3 regions of the Nocardioides sp. NPDC047086 genome follow, and region 1 is predicted to be linked to each of the others. Evidence: riboswitches for the same ligand, from Rfam matches in the RefSeq annotation. Region 1 holds a riboswitch; each other region holds the start of a gene.
What was found. A riboswitch is a leader RNA that binds a small molecule or an ion and turns the genes downstream of it on or off. The one in region 1 is predicted to bind cobalamin.
Positions count from the first base shown of each region.

Region 2: linked by a shared signal. The riboswitch ahead of ABZ796_RS27305 (ribonucleotide-diphosphate reductase subunit beta) and the one ahead of ABZ796_RS23025 (prenyltransferase/squalene oxidase repeat-containing protein) in region 1 are both predicted to bind cobalamin.
Region 3: linked by a shared signal. The riboswitch ahead of ABZ796_RS06570 (ABC transporter substrate-binding protein) and the one ahead of ABZ796_RS23025 (prenyltransferase/squalene oxidase repeat-containing protein) in region 1 are both predicted to bind cobalamin.

Region 1 covers NZ_JBEYUV010000039.1:16,924-21,243, forward strand. Annotated here, with positions in the region: gene gatB (Asp-tRNA(Asn)/Glu-tRNA(Gln) amidotransferase subunit GatB) at 1-498, shown strand, start outside; gene ABZ796_RS23015 (NYN domain-containing protein) at 645-1,397, shown strand; gene ABZ796_RS23020 (hypothetical protein) at 1,408-2,064, opposite strand; cobalamin riboswitch at 2,114-2,251, shown strand; gene ABZ796_RS23025 (prenyltransferase/squalene oxidase repeat-containing protein) at 2,317-3,390, shown strand; gene ABZ796_RS23030 (hypothetical protein) at 3,384-4,001, shown strand; gene ABZ796_RS23035 (energy-coupling factor transporter transmembrane component T) at 3,998-4,320, shown strand, end outside.
Region 2 covers NZ_JBEYUV010000073.1:461-4,780, forward strand. Annotated here, with positions in the region: gene ABZ796_RS27300 (ribonucleotide reductase N-terminal alpha domain-containing protein) at 1-1,490, opposite strand, end outside; gene ABZ796_RS27305 (ribonucleotide-diphosphate reductase subunit beta) at 1,490-2,488, opposite strand; cobalamin riboswitch at 2,616-2,833, opposite strand; cobalamin riboswitch at 2,924-3,108, shown strand; gene ABZ796_RS27310 (iron ABC transporter permease) at 3,219-4,238, shown strand; gene ABZ796_RS27315 (ABC transporter ATP-binding protein) at 4,235-4,320, shown strand, end outside.
Region 3 covers NZ_JBEYUV010000006.1:33,942-38,261, reverse strand. Annotated here, with positions in the region: gene ABZ796_RS06580 (ABC transporter ATP-binding protein) at 1-280, opposite strand, end outside; gene ABZ796_RS06575 (iron chelate uptake ABC transporter family permease subunit) at 277-1,440, opposite strand; gene ABZ796_RS06570 (ABC transporter substrate-binding protein) at 1,440-2,495, opposite strand; cobalamin riboswitch at 2,549-2,736, opposite strand; gene ABZ796_RS06565 (NAD(P)H-dependent oxidoreductase) at 2,765-3,463, opposite strand; gene ABZ796_RS06560 (sugar ABC transporter ATP-binding protein) at 3,642-4,320, shown strand, end outside.

The DNA of each region.
Region 1 (4,320 bases):
GGCTACTCCGACCTGGAGATGCGCGACGTCTGGGCCGCCGGCGCCTTGTCGCTGATTGAGGCGACTGTCGCCGAAGGAGCCTCCGCACAGGCCGCCCGTAAGTGGTGGATGGCCGAGCTGTCCCGCAGTGCCAACGACCGTGGCGTCGAGCTCGCCGAGGTCGGTGTCACCCCCGTCCAGGTCGCCGAGGTGCAGAAGCTGGTCGACGGCGGTTCGCTGACCGACAAGCTCGCCCGCCAGGTCTTCGAGGGGCTCCTGGCTGGTGAAGGCTCGGTCGCCGAGATCGTCGACGCCCGCGGCCTCGCCGTGGTCTCCGACGACGGTGCCCTCGGCGCCGCCGTCGACGACGCCATCGCCGCCCAGCCCGCGGTCGCGGAGAAGATCCGCGGCGGCAACCAGGCCGCGGCCGGTGCGCTCATCGGTGCGGTCATGAAGGCGACCGGCGGCAAGGCCGACGCCAAGCGTGTCCGCGAGCTGATCCTGGAGAAGCTCGCCTGACGTAGCGACTGTGTTGGTCTCGACACGCTCGGCCGCAGGCGGCCTTCCGGCTCGACCGACGGGGCCTGCCGTCGGTCGAGCCGCCGGAGCCGCTAGGCGAAGGCGTGTCGAGACCAACACAGTCCTGTTCCTGCCACACTGATCTGGTGACCGAGCCCTTCCGTATCGCCCTGCTCATCGACGCCGACAATGCTCCGGCGGCCAAGATCGACGCGATCCTCAATGACCTGGCCGAGTACGGCGAGGTGACGATCCGGCGGGCCTACGGCAACTGGACCAAGCCCGAGCTCAAGGGGTGGATCGAGGAGCTGCACGATGCCGCGATCCGGCCGATGCAGCAGTTCGACCTGACCGCCCACAAGAACGCCTCCGACATGGCGCTCGCCATCGACGCCGTCGAGCTGCTGCACGCGGCGATCCCGGACGCGTTCGCGCTGGTCTCCTCCGACTCCGACTTCACGCCGCTGGTGCACTATCTGCGGGAGAAGGGGCGCGCGGTCTACGGCTACGGCCGGGAGAAGACCCCGGCGCCGTTCAAGAGTGCCTGCACCCGGTTCACCGTGGTGGAGAAGCTCGGCGACTCCGAGGAGGAGACCGACACCGAGACCGGGACCACGCCCGCCCGCAAGCCGTCCTCCTCGGCGACCACGGGGCAGCTGCTCAAGCGCAACGCCCGGCTGATCCAGCTGCTGCGCAACTCCATCGCCGCAGCCGCCGACGACGACGGCTGGGCCCTGGTCGGCACGGTCGTCTCCCGCATCCGCAACCAGTCCTCCGAGGACCCCCGCAACTACGGCTACGCCACCTGGACCAAGCTCATCAAGGCGATCGACCTCTTCGAGCTCAAGGACGAGGGCACCTCGGCGATCGCGGTCAGCGACAAGCGCACCAAGAAGTGACGTACGCCTGCTAGGACGCGTCCGCGGTGCGGTCCTGGTCGCTCGCCGTCTTCGGGCGGGCGCACGTGATCCCCTGGGGCACCGACCCCTGGAGGTGCTTCAGCGCGGCCTTGAAGTCGCGGCAGCGCTCGGCGTCCTCCTTCTTGTTGTAGGGATAGCCGATCGCCGCGTTGACCTTGCCCATGTCGAGGGCGTCCGCGAGCGGGTTGATGTCGCGGGCGACGGTCCAGTACCACCGTGAGATCGGCGCGCTGTGGTCCAGCGACCGGGCCAGCTCGGGCCGGCGGCGCAGGTCGATGTCGAAGTAGGCGCCGGCGTCGGTGTAGTTGGCCTCGCCGGTCAGCTGGATGTAGCCGCGGCCGGCGTACTTCCGCTTGTCGCGGCCCTTGGCGTCGTGGTGGAAGGAGCTCTCGTTGGCGAGCGTGGCCAGGTAGGCCGCCTGTCGGTAGGGGGTCGTGATCCTGGCATCGGACATGGCGCGGTTGAGGCTCGGCAGCCCGGTCTCGACGGTCTGCCGGTTGCCGACCTTGTCGCCGAACATGGCGACCAGATCGGCGTACGTGACCGATGTCCGAGCCGGCTCCGCGACAGCCGTCGTGGCCGGGCAGAGAGCGAGAAGGGTGGCCGAGATCGACGCTGCGACAAGGCCGAGAATCCTGTGGCGCATGGGGACAGAGTGACTGCTCGGTGGCGATCGCGCAAGCGGCGCGGGCCCGGCATAAGATAGCCCCCTCAATCAACACACGCCGTGGTGGGGGAAGCCGGTCGAATCCCGGCGCTGACCCGCAACCGTAGGCCCAGGCACCGAGTGTCCTGAGCGAGCCGGAGCACCTGCCGACGGACGCGTACTGACCTGACGCTGTCGTGGAAAGCAGCGGGTCGGCCCAGGGCCTTCCCGACGAACAGCGTGGAAGGAACCATGAAGAAGACCGTCCTCGGCGGCATCGCCGCCGCCCTCGCCCTCACTTCGCTCGCCGGCTGTGGCGAGAAGACCGTCGAGGAGGGCGAGAAGCCCACCTACGACGCGAAGGTGTCCACCTCGGTGGCCGACTGGCTCGTCGCCCAGGCGCCCGAGGGCGTGGCCCGCAACGCCCAGTACGGCACGGACGACTTCGGGCTCAGCGCCGACATCGGGATCGCGCTGGCCGAGGTCGGTGGCTACGACGAGGAGATCGCCACGATCGCCGCGGCCGTGATGGAGAACAAGAAGGCTTACACCTCGCCCGGGTTCGGCACCGTCACCTCGGCCGGGGCCACCGCGAAGGCGCTGGTCCTCCAGCAGAACGTCGACGCCTCCGACCCCGGGCTGTTGAAGCAGCTCGAGGGCACCGTTGCCGAGAACGGCCGCATCGCCGACGTGCTCGACCCCAAGAACAAGGAGGCGGCCGACTACTCCAACACGATCGGACAGTCGTACGCCGTATGGGCCCTGAACAACGCCGAGAGCAAGGAGGCCGCGGCCGCGACGGAGTTCCTGGCCGGGCAGCAGTGCGAGGAGGGCTGGTTCCGGGTCACCTTCACGGCCGACCCGGCCGCGGCAGATCAGACCTGCGACGCCGACCCGAAGGCCGCCCCGGACGCCGACGCCACCGCGTTCGCGCTGATCGCCCTCTCCTCGGTGGCCTCTCCGGAGGCGGAGAAGGCCGTCAAGGCGGGCGTGGAGTGGCTGAAGGAGACCCAGGCCGAGGACGGTTCGTTCAAGGCGGCGACCGGCAACATCGCCAACTCCAACACCACCGGTCTGGCCGGGTGGGCGTTCGGGCGCGCCGGTGAGACCGCTGCCGCGGAGAAGGCCGCGACCTGGGTCGCCGACCACGTCGTGACCTGTGGCGAGGACGCCGGCGCGGTGGCCTATGACGACGCCGCGCTGACCGAGGCCAACACCAAGGGCCTGACCAAGGAGTCCGAGGGGATGTATCGCCTCGCGGCCGCGCAGGCCCTGCCGTCGCTGGTCTTCCTGCCCAAGGACGCGACCGCGAAGAGCTCGTGCTGATCCTGCGCGATCTCCTGGTGGCCCTGGCGATCCTCGCCGGGGCCACCGCACCCGTCTCCTCGGCAGCCGCATCATCCGCGCCCGAGGCGTGCGACGGGGTCACCGTCGTCGTCGAGCCCAACGCGTTGGGTGGCGACCCCGAGGTCGCCTGTGTCCAGCCCGGGGAGGGCGACACCGGTGCCGATCTGTTCGAGAAGGCCGGACATCCGCTCACCTACGTGACCTCGATGCCCAGCGTCGTGTGCCGTGTCGACGAGCGCCCGAAGGCCGCCGGTTGCGCCCAGATGCCGCCTGCCGATGCGTACTGGTCGCTGTGGATCACCGACGATTCGGGGGCCTGGAGCTACGCCTCCAGAAATGTTACCGAAATCAGCGTGACCTCCGGGCAGGGTGTTGCGTTCACGTGGATAGACGACGATGTCGTTACCGCTCCGGCGACGGAGCTTGGGGATGCTGTGGGGGCGCCCTCAAGCCCGTCGCCGGAGTTATCTCCGGACGACGCGCCTTCCGGCTCGACCCCAGCGGCCGAGCATCTGCCCGCCTGGGTCGCGCCCGCGGGGATCCTCGCCCTCTTCACCGTCGCCGGTGCTGTGTGGTGGCGTCGGCGATGAGCGAGCTGTTTCGTAAGGCCGCGGTCGCGCACCTGCCCCGCGATCTGCACCCGGTCGCCTGGTGGGTCTGGGCGATCGGCCTGGCTGCGTACGCCTCCTTCACCACCAACCCGTTGCTGCTCCTGCTCGTCGTGGGGGTGGTGTCGGTCGTGGTCGCCGCGCGCCGCGGCGAGCAACCGTGGGCGAAGGCGTTCCGGCTCTACGTCGGCCTCGCGGTGTTCATCGTCGTGACCCGGGTGCTCTTCCGGGTCCTTCTGGGCGCGGTGCCGGGTCACGTGCTCATCGATCTTCCCGAGATCCCGCTTCCGGAGTGGGTGCT
Region 2 (4,320 bases), on a different contig from region 1:
ATCTCGTAGCCGGTCTTGAAGACGTCCTTCTCGTGCTCATCGAGCCAGTCGACGTGCTGGACCGAGCCGCCGTTGTCGATGATGTCGGAGATGTGTGCCTGGTCGTAGACGCCACGCTCCTGCATCACCTCGACGAGGTTCTGGTTGGCCCGCGGCATCTCGCCGGCCGAGGTGGTCTGGTTCCAGACGTTGGCGACGTACGGCTCGATGCCCTGGCTCGTGCCGCCGACGATCACCGCGGTGCTCATCGTCGGCGCGATCGCCATCAGGTGGGAATTGCGCCGTCCGACGCACCACTCCGGGATGCCCGCGACCGAGCCCATCCACCGCGACGCGGCGTCGGCATGCGAGGAGATCCGCTCGAAGATGTCCTTGTTGAGCGCCGCCGCCTTGTCGGACTCGAACGGCACCCGCTGCTTCTGCAGGTAGTCGTGGTAGCCCATCACACCGAGCCCCAGGCTGCGGGCCTTCTCGGTGTAGCGCACCGCCCGCTCCAGACCCCGGATGGTGCGGGCCTTGCGCAGGAACGCCTCGGCGACCGCGTCGAGGAAGACGGTCGCGACGTACGCCGTGTCCTGGTCCTTCCACTCGTCATAGGTCGAGAGGTTCAGCGAGGAGAGCACGCAGGTGTAGGAGTGGTCCTCGTCGCTGAACAGGGTGATCTCCGAGCACAGGTTGGAGGCCTTGTTCTCCAGCCCGTTGGCCCGGTACGACTCGGTCTGGGCCGCGTTGACGGTGTCGACCTTCCAGATGTAGCCCTTGCCGAGCACCACCCGGATCTTCAGCACCCGCTGGTAGCGCTCGAGCGCGTCGCGGTCCCCGGCCAGCATCCGGTCGATGAAGGCCTGGCTGAAGATCCAGCCGATGTTCTTGTTGGCGGGCTCGCGGAAGATCAGGTCGGCGAGCTCGTAGAAGTCGGGGTGGTCCACCGGCAGGTAGCCCGCCCAGGAGCCGCGGCGGGTGGCGCCCTGGCTGATCTGGTTGGTCATCTCCACGAAGTTGCAGAAGACCGGCACCACGCCGTTGGCCTTGCCGTTGTCGCTGAACTTCGCGCCGCGAGGCCGGACGTCGCCGAGGTACGCCGAGGTCCCGAACCCGTTCTGGGAGAGGATCGCCGCCTCCTTGAGGGTCTCGTAGAAGCCCCAGACCGAGTCCTCGACGTACGAGCCCTCGCACGAGACCGGCAGACCGCGGTCGGTGCCGAGGTTGGACAGCACCGGCGTCGACGGGGAGAGCCAGCCCTTCCAGATCGCCTCGAAGAACCGCTCGGTCCACGAGACGCCGTCCTCGCGCGGGTACATCTCGTCGGCGAGGTCGCCGGCGGTGGCGGCGATGGTCTCGTAGCGCTCCCGGACGCTCTGGTCCGCGACGGTGTACTTCGCCTTGAACATGGCGTAGCCCGCCGTGGTCATGAAGGCCGGCACGGTGCCCTCGGCCTGCAGTGCCTTGCGCTCGGTGGAGAGCGCCTCCCAGTTGCTGTTGCTGCCCATTAGAAGCTGAACTCCGTCTCGCCGATGTTGCGGTTGTATTCGTTGCCGGTGACCTGGAAGAAGTCGTGGAACTGGGTGCCGTTGATGCCGTTGTAGAACCACTCGGCGATCGGGTTGACCTCGACGTCGAACAGCGGCTCCATCCGCATGTTCTGCAGCGTCATGTCGACCCGGGACTTCACGAACGCCTCCAGGTCGGCCTGGTCGATGCCGGCGATCGGACCGTGGGCGAAGAGCATCTCGACGATCCGGGCCTCGTGGACGTAGAGGTGCTCGGCCACGCTCCGGACACGGGCGAAGAGATCATCCCGCTCGGCCTCGAACTTGTCGGCGGGGACGGTGGCGGCGTACTCCTCCAGGGTGGTGTTGAAGAGCCAGGCGCCGCCGGTGGCGTGCAGGTTCTCGTCGCGGGCGGAGAAGTTGATCCCGCTGATCACGTTCTGCAGCAGGTTCTTGCCGCCGGACTGGAAGTGCTTGAGGAAGGCGAAGTTGGAGTAGAGGACGCAGTTCTCCATCAGCGTGAAGACGCTCAGCGCGTAGAGCAGGTCCTCATCGGCGATCGCGTCCCACACGAAGGCGATCCGCTCGGCCAGCACCGGGTCGTTCTTGTAGGAGTCGTAGAACTCCTCGGTGTCGATCATCAAGACCTTGTTGAGCTTCGCGTAGAACGGCGCGTGCATGTTCAGCTCGGCGAAGGAGAAGGCGTTGGTCATCATCTGGATCTCGGGCCGCGGGAACGCGTGGAAGAGCCGGTCGCCCCACACCTCGCCACCGAGGATCAGCTCGTAGATGGTGAAGAGCTTCAGCGTCGTCTTGACCGCGGCCTGCTCGGCGTCGGTCATGTTGACCAGGAAGTCCTGCTTGTCGTTCTCGACCGGGATCTCCTCGGCCGTCCAGAAGATGCTGCGCTGCTTCTTGGCCAGGTCCTCGGCCATCGGATAGTCGAAGACGTACGCCGACTTCTCGGTGCGGATCGGTAGACCCTCGGTGTCGATCATCTCATCAGCCCCCCTTTGCCCGCGGGCCCCGCGGCCCGCTCGGATGTCTCATGCATCCGTGCCGGGGCAGGAGAGGACGGCGTCGTACGCGCTCGATCCCCTGACCTTCCCTCGAGGTCGCGGACCCCACCATGAGGTGGGCACTGGCAGGTCTTCGGACTCGTGGGCGTCATCGTGCTCGGTCCTAGTGGCCGTCGCTTCCCAGGAGCCGGCTTGCTCCCAGTGCTTCGTGACGGCGGTCGTTCCCACTCACCGCTGCGGGGCAGTCCCGGACTCACACCGGGTTCCCTCTTGCCTCTCCCGCCCCGTTGCCGAGGAGGGAGAACCAGCTGCGAGGACCACTATATGCGGGAATTACACCAATGCAACTTCCTAGATGTTGTGCTTCGTCGTGTCGTCGGCAAAGTGGTCGAGACGTGCGCCGAGGGGGCGTGCTAGCCTCTGCGCCGAGTCGAACGCATCCTGATGGATGCCAGGGAACTCCGGTGTGAATCCGGGACTGGCGCGCAGCGGTGAGGGCGACGGCGACGCTAGGTAGCCACTGGGGACCGACTCCCTGGGAAGGCAGCGTCGCCGGTTGAACCCGAGTCCGAAAACCTGTCGGCTCAGATGTTCGTCATGGCCCTCGCGACCAGGGTCCAGAGGACCTGAGAGGCCGACCTGCGTGCTGACGCCGAGCCGTGAGACCCCGACCCTGATTTCACGCCCTGCCCGAGCCGGGAGACGACGGGTGCCGTTCGTGCCGCTGGTCGTCGGGCTGCTGCTCGCCTCGGCGCTCAGCGCTGTCGTGTCCGTGGCCTTCGGCTCCGAGCGGATCCCTGTCGGCGAGATCGTCGCGACCGTCGCCGACCGGCTCCGCGGTGAGGTGCCGGGGAGGTGGGACGTGATCGTGTGGGAGCTGCGCGTGCCGAGAGCCCTGATGGCGCTCGCGGTGGGCGCGGGCCTGGCCGTCGCCGGTGCCGGCATGCAGACGCTGGTCCGCAACCCGCTCGCCGACCCGTTCCTGCTCGGGATCAGCTCCGGTGCCTCGGTAGGAGCGACGGCGGCGATCACCACAGGTGCGCTGGCCGGTCTCGGCACCTATGCGGTCTCCGGCGGCGCGCTGGCCGGAGCGGTCGGCTCGGCGATGCTGGTCTGGCTGGTGGCCACCGCGCAGGGCGGGTTGACCCCGATCCGGTTGGTGCTCTCCGGGGTCGTGCTCTCCTCCGGCCTCTCCGCGATCGCCTCGTTCCTGGTCTTCATGAGCGACGATCCCCGTGCGGCCGACTCGGTGATGTTCTGGATGCTGGGCAGCGTCGGCGGCGCCAGCTGGGAGAAGCTGTGGCTGCCTGCGGCCCTCAGCCTCGTCCTGGGTCTCGGGATGCTGGCCCTGCACCGCTGGCTGGACGCTCTCGCCGCAGGCCCGGAGACCGCTTCCGCGCTCGGCGTGAACGTCGCGGCGCTGCGTACGACTCTCTTCGTCGCTCTGGCGGTGCTCGTCGGGGTCCTGGTCGCGGTCAGCGGTGGGATCGGGTTCGTCGGGCTGATCGTGCCGCACGCGGCCCGGCTGCTCGTGGGAGCGCGGCACCGGGTGGTGCTCCCGGTCGCGGCCCTGGGCGGTGGGGTGTTCCTGCTGTGGGTCGACGTGCTCGCCCGGCTGGTGGCGCGCCCGCAGGAGATCCCGTTGGGGGTGGTCACCGGGGTCGTCGGGGCGCCGCTGTTCCTCCTGCTGCTGGGCCGTGGCGGCTACCGCTTCGGCAGCGACCGATGAACGCCCCCGGGCCCCGGCCCGCGCTGCGGCTGTGCGGGGTCGCAGCCCGGCTGGGCCAGCGCGACGTACTTCACGACGTCGA
Region 3 (4,320 bases), on a different contig from region 1:
CGCGGAGGTCCTGGCTGGTCGCCGGCTCCTGCTCCACGACCGCCAGCCGCCGTGCGAGGCGGCGCCGGGACATGCCGGTGAGCGGGCGGCCGTCGAGGCTTACGTCTCCGGAGGACGGCGGCCGGAGCCCGGCGAGGATGCGGATCAGTGAGGACTTCCCGGACCCGTTGGGGCCGAGCAGCCCGACGGTGGTGCCGTCCTCGACCCGGAGGGACACGTCGTCGACGACGATCCGGCCACGGGGTGCCCAGCGGACCCGGCCGGCCTCGAGCGCCGTCATCGGCGTGCCCTCATCAGCACCAGCGCGAAGGCCGGCACCCCGACCAGCGCGGTGGCCACCCCGACCGGGAGCTCTTCGGGGTCGATCACCGTCCGGGCCGCGGTGTCGACCCAGATCAGGAAGATCGCGCCGAGCAGCGCGGTGGCCGGGAGCAGCAGCCGGTGTCCGACTCCGACCAGCGCGCGAGCCAGGTGCGGCAGCACCAGTCCGACGAAGCCGATCGCCCCGGACGTGGAGACGATGACGGCCGTCATCAGTGCCGTGAGCACGAGGAGTACGACCCGGATGCGGGTGACGTCGACGCCGAGCGAGGCCGCCGCGTCGTTGCCGAACGCGAACGCGTCCAGCCATCCGGCGCCCGCGACACAGCAGAGCAGCCCGCCGAGCACGATCACCCCGCAGACGAGCACGTCGGTCCAACTCGCCGAGGAGAGCGACCCGAGCAGCCAGAAGAGCACCCCGCGCGTCTGCTCGGCGTCGGCCGCGGTGAACACGATGAACGAGGTGAGCGCGGAGAAGAGCTGGGTGGCGGCGATGCCGGCGAGCACGAGCCGGTCGGTGGTGCCGCCGGCGAGCGAGGCGAGCAGCAGCACCAGCGCGAACGAGACGAGCGCGCCCGCGAACGCCCCGGTCGAGAGGCCGATCGCGCCCGACCCGATGCCGAGCACGACGACCGCGACCGCCCCGGTGGAGGCACCCGAGGAGATGCCGAGCACGAACGGGTCGGCGAGCGGGTTACGCAGCAGCGACTGCAGGATCACCCCGCAGATGGCCAGCCCAGCCCCGCAGATCCCGGCCAGCAACGTACGCGGCAGCCGCAGGTCCCACACGATGCTCTGCTGCAGCAGAGTGAGGTCGGAGGAGCCGAGGCCCACCCGGTCGGCGACCACGCCGTAGACATCGGCGACGCCCAGGTCCGAGGGCCCGACGGTGATGGCACCTGCGACCGAGGCCAGCACCGCCAGGGGAGCGACGCACAGCAGGACCCCGGCGACCCCGATCGCCGAGCCGTCACCCCCGTCGCCCGAGCCGTCACCCCCGTCGCCCGAGCCGTCACGTACGTCGGCCGAGCCGTCACGGCCGTGCCAGGTCGGCCGACCGGGCTGACGCCTCGGCCGACGGGGGTGACGCTTCGGCCGGTCGGGGAGGCGTACCGACATCAGCGGAGGCCGAGGTCGGCGAGCTGGTCGGCGGTGTTCTCCACCGCGTAGACCGTGCGGATCGAGGGGTTGAGCTCGGCGCCGGAGAGGGTCACGAAGCGGTCGTTCTTCACCGCGTCCATCTGCGCGGTCACCGGGTTGCTCTTCAGGTAGTCGATCTTCGCGCGGGCGGTCTCGGCGGTCTGGCTCTTGCGGGTCAGGTCGCCGAGGACGATGACGTCGGGGTTGCGCTCGGCGACGGTCTCCCAGTTGATCTGCGGCCACTCGTCGGTGGTGTCGTCGAAGACGTTCTCGATGCCGAGGGTGCGGCCGATGATCCCCGGGCCGCCGCAGCAGCCGGCCAGGTAGGGCGACTCGGAGTTGGCGAACCAGTACATCGCGCTCACCTCGTCGTCGGGCGCCTTGCTCTCGGCGGCCTCGAGGCGGCGCGTCAGGTCGGCGACGAGCTCCTCGCCCCGTTCGGGGACGCCGAAGATCCGCGCCAGGTCGGTGATCTCCTGGAGGATCGTGTCGATCTCGAGCACATCGTGGCGGGTGCCGTCGTCGTCGCCCTCGTTGTCCTTGAGGCACTCGGCGGGGGAGAGGTAGGAGCCCACGCCGAGCTTCTCCAGGTCCTCGGGCGTGGTCACCCCGCCCTCACCCAGCGTGCTGATGAAGGAGGCGGTGACGAAGTCGGGCTCGGCCTCCAGGACGCGCTCGTAGGAGGGCGCGTTCTCGGCGAGCCGGGGCACGTCCTCGTTGTCGGCGGCGAGCGAGTCGAGCACCGGGTCGGTCCAGTTGGCGGTGCCGGCCATCTTGTCGGCGAGGCCGAGCGAGAGCAGGATCTCGGTGGTGCCCTGGTTGAGCGAGACGACACGCTCGGGCGGTGCCTCGAGGGTGATCTCACGCCCGCAGTTGGTCAGGGTGAGCGGGAAGCCCGCGGCCTCGGTGGCCGCCCGGTCTGCGCCGGCGGGCTGGTCGGCGGAGCAGCCGGCGAGCGCGGAGCCGAGCATCAGGACGGTGCTCGCGGTGAACGTTCGGGCCAGGAAGGGTCGGATGGTGCGGGACAGGTGCACGTCGGTCCTCGAGCAGGTCGCGGGCTGGTGCGCGTCGCCCGTGCTGACCGGCAGCGGTCTGCTGCAGGGCCAGCAGGTCTTCGGACTCGGGATCGACCGGAGCGAGACGCCTTCCCAGGCCCGAGGGCCCAGTGGCACAGTGTCCCGTCCGTCACCCACACCGCTGCGCGTCAGTCCCGGACTCTCACCGGGTTCCCGTGCCGGGACTACGTCCCGAGCGGCTGGCCACACGACCGTAGCAGGCGACCGTGCGCGGGCGGGGTACGACCTCAGCCCTCGCGATGGGCGCTCAGCCCGTCCTCCCCGGGCGCGACCGAAGCGTGGAGCCTGATCGTGTGGTCGTAGTGCTCCTCGGCCATCGGCCGGTAGCCGATCCGCGGCTCCGTCATCACACCCTCGAGACGTACGCTCAGGTCGGCCTCGACGCGCGCGACGGCCTGGGCGTCGATGGTGTCGGCGTCGGTGATCAGGTGCGGTCGGAGCGGGTCCATCCCGGTGTACCAGAACGTGCCGTGCAGCAGCGGCCACAGGACGTCCTCGATGTCTCCGCTGATCCCGCGCGGCCCGAGGGTCGCGGCCCGGTCACCGGCGGTGACCACGGTCAGCGCGCGCTTGCCGACCAGGCCGCCCTTGCCGTACTTGAGCGGCTTGCCGGTCTCCGGGTCCGGTACGTCGAAGGCGAACCCCGACTCGAAGACCCGGTCGATCCAGCCCTTGAGGATGGCCGGCACCGAATACCACCACAGCGGGAACTGCACGACCAGCAGATCGGCCTCCCGCAGCCGCTCCTGGTGGCGGCGTACGTCGGCCTGGCCCTGCTCCACCAGAAGTGGATTGAAACCTTCTCGATAGAGGTCGATCTCGTCGACGCTCCAGCCCGCCGCGCCGAGCGCGTTCACGCCGATCTCGCGCAGCCGTCCGTTGAGTGATGACGCGTGCGGATGTGCCCATACCCAGAGTGCGTGCATGGGGTCCTGAACGCCGTCTGACGCGGTGGGATTCCCGCCTGGATGCGGACGGGCGTCGAAGCGGTCTGAGGACAAAGTCCGGATCTCGCTCAAATTAGCGGCCTCAGAGTGTTGACGTATGTGATTGCCATCACTAGCGTAAACCAGACTTGAAACCTTTCAATTCGAGGAGTTGCCCATGCCGGACACACCCGCCGCACTGGAGCTGCGGGACGTGGCCAAGTCGTTCGGCCCCGTACGCGCCCTCCGCTCCGGAAGCCTCCGGGTCGAGGCCGGATCCATCCACGCGCTCGTGGGGGAGAACGGAGCCGGGAAGTCGACCCTGGTCAAGATCGTCGCCGGGCTCTACCGCCGCGACGCCGGCGACTACCTGCTGGCCGGGGAACAGGTCGACTTCCGCAACACTGCCGACGCCAAGCAGGCCGGGGTCGCGGTCATCTACCAGGAGCCGACCCTCTTCCCCGACCTCTCGGTCACCGAGAACATCTTCATGGGACGTCAGCCGACCAATCGCTGGGGCAGGATCGACCGCGCCGCGATGCGCACCGAGGTCGTCGAGCTCTTCGCCAGGCTCGGAGTCCCGATCGAGCCCGACCGTCCCACCGAGGGCCTCTCGATCGCCGACCAGCAGCTGATCGAGATCGCCAAGGCGCTCTCGCTCGACGCCAAGGTCCTGATCATGGACGAGCCGACCGCCGCCCTCTCGGGCAACGAGGTCGACCGGCTGATGAGCGTGGCGCGCACGTTGCGCGACCAGGGCTGCGCCGTGGTCTTCATCTCCCACCGCTTCGACGAGGTCTTCGCGCTCTGCGACACCATCACGGTGATGCGCGACGGCGGCTACATCTCCACCGACC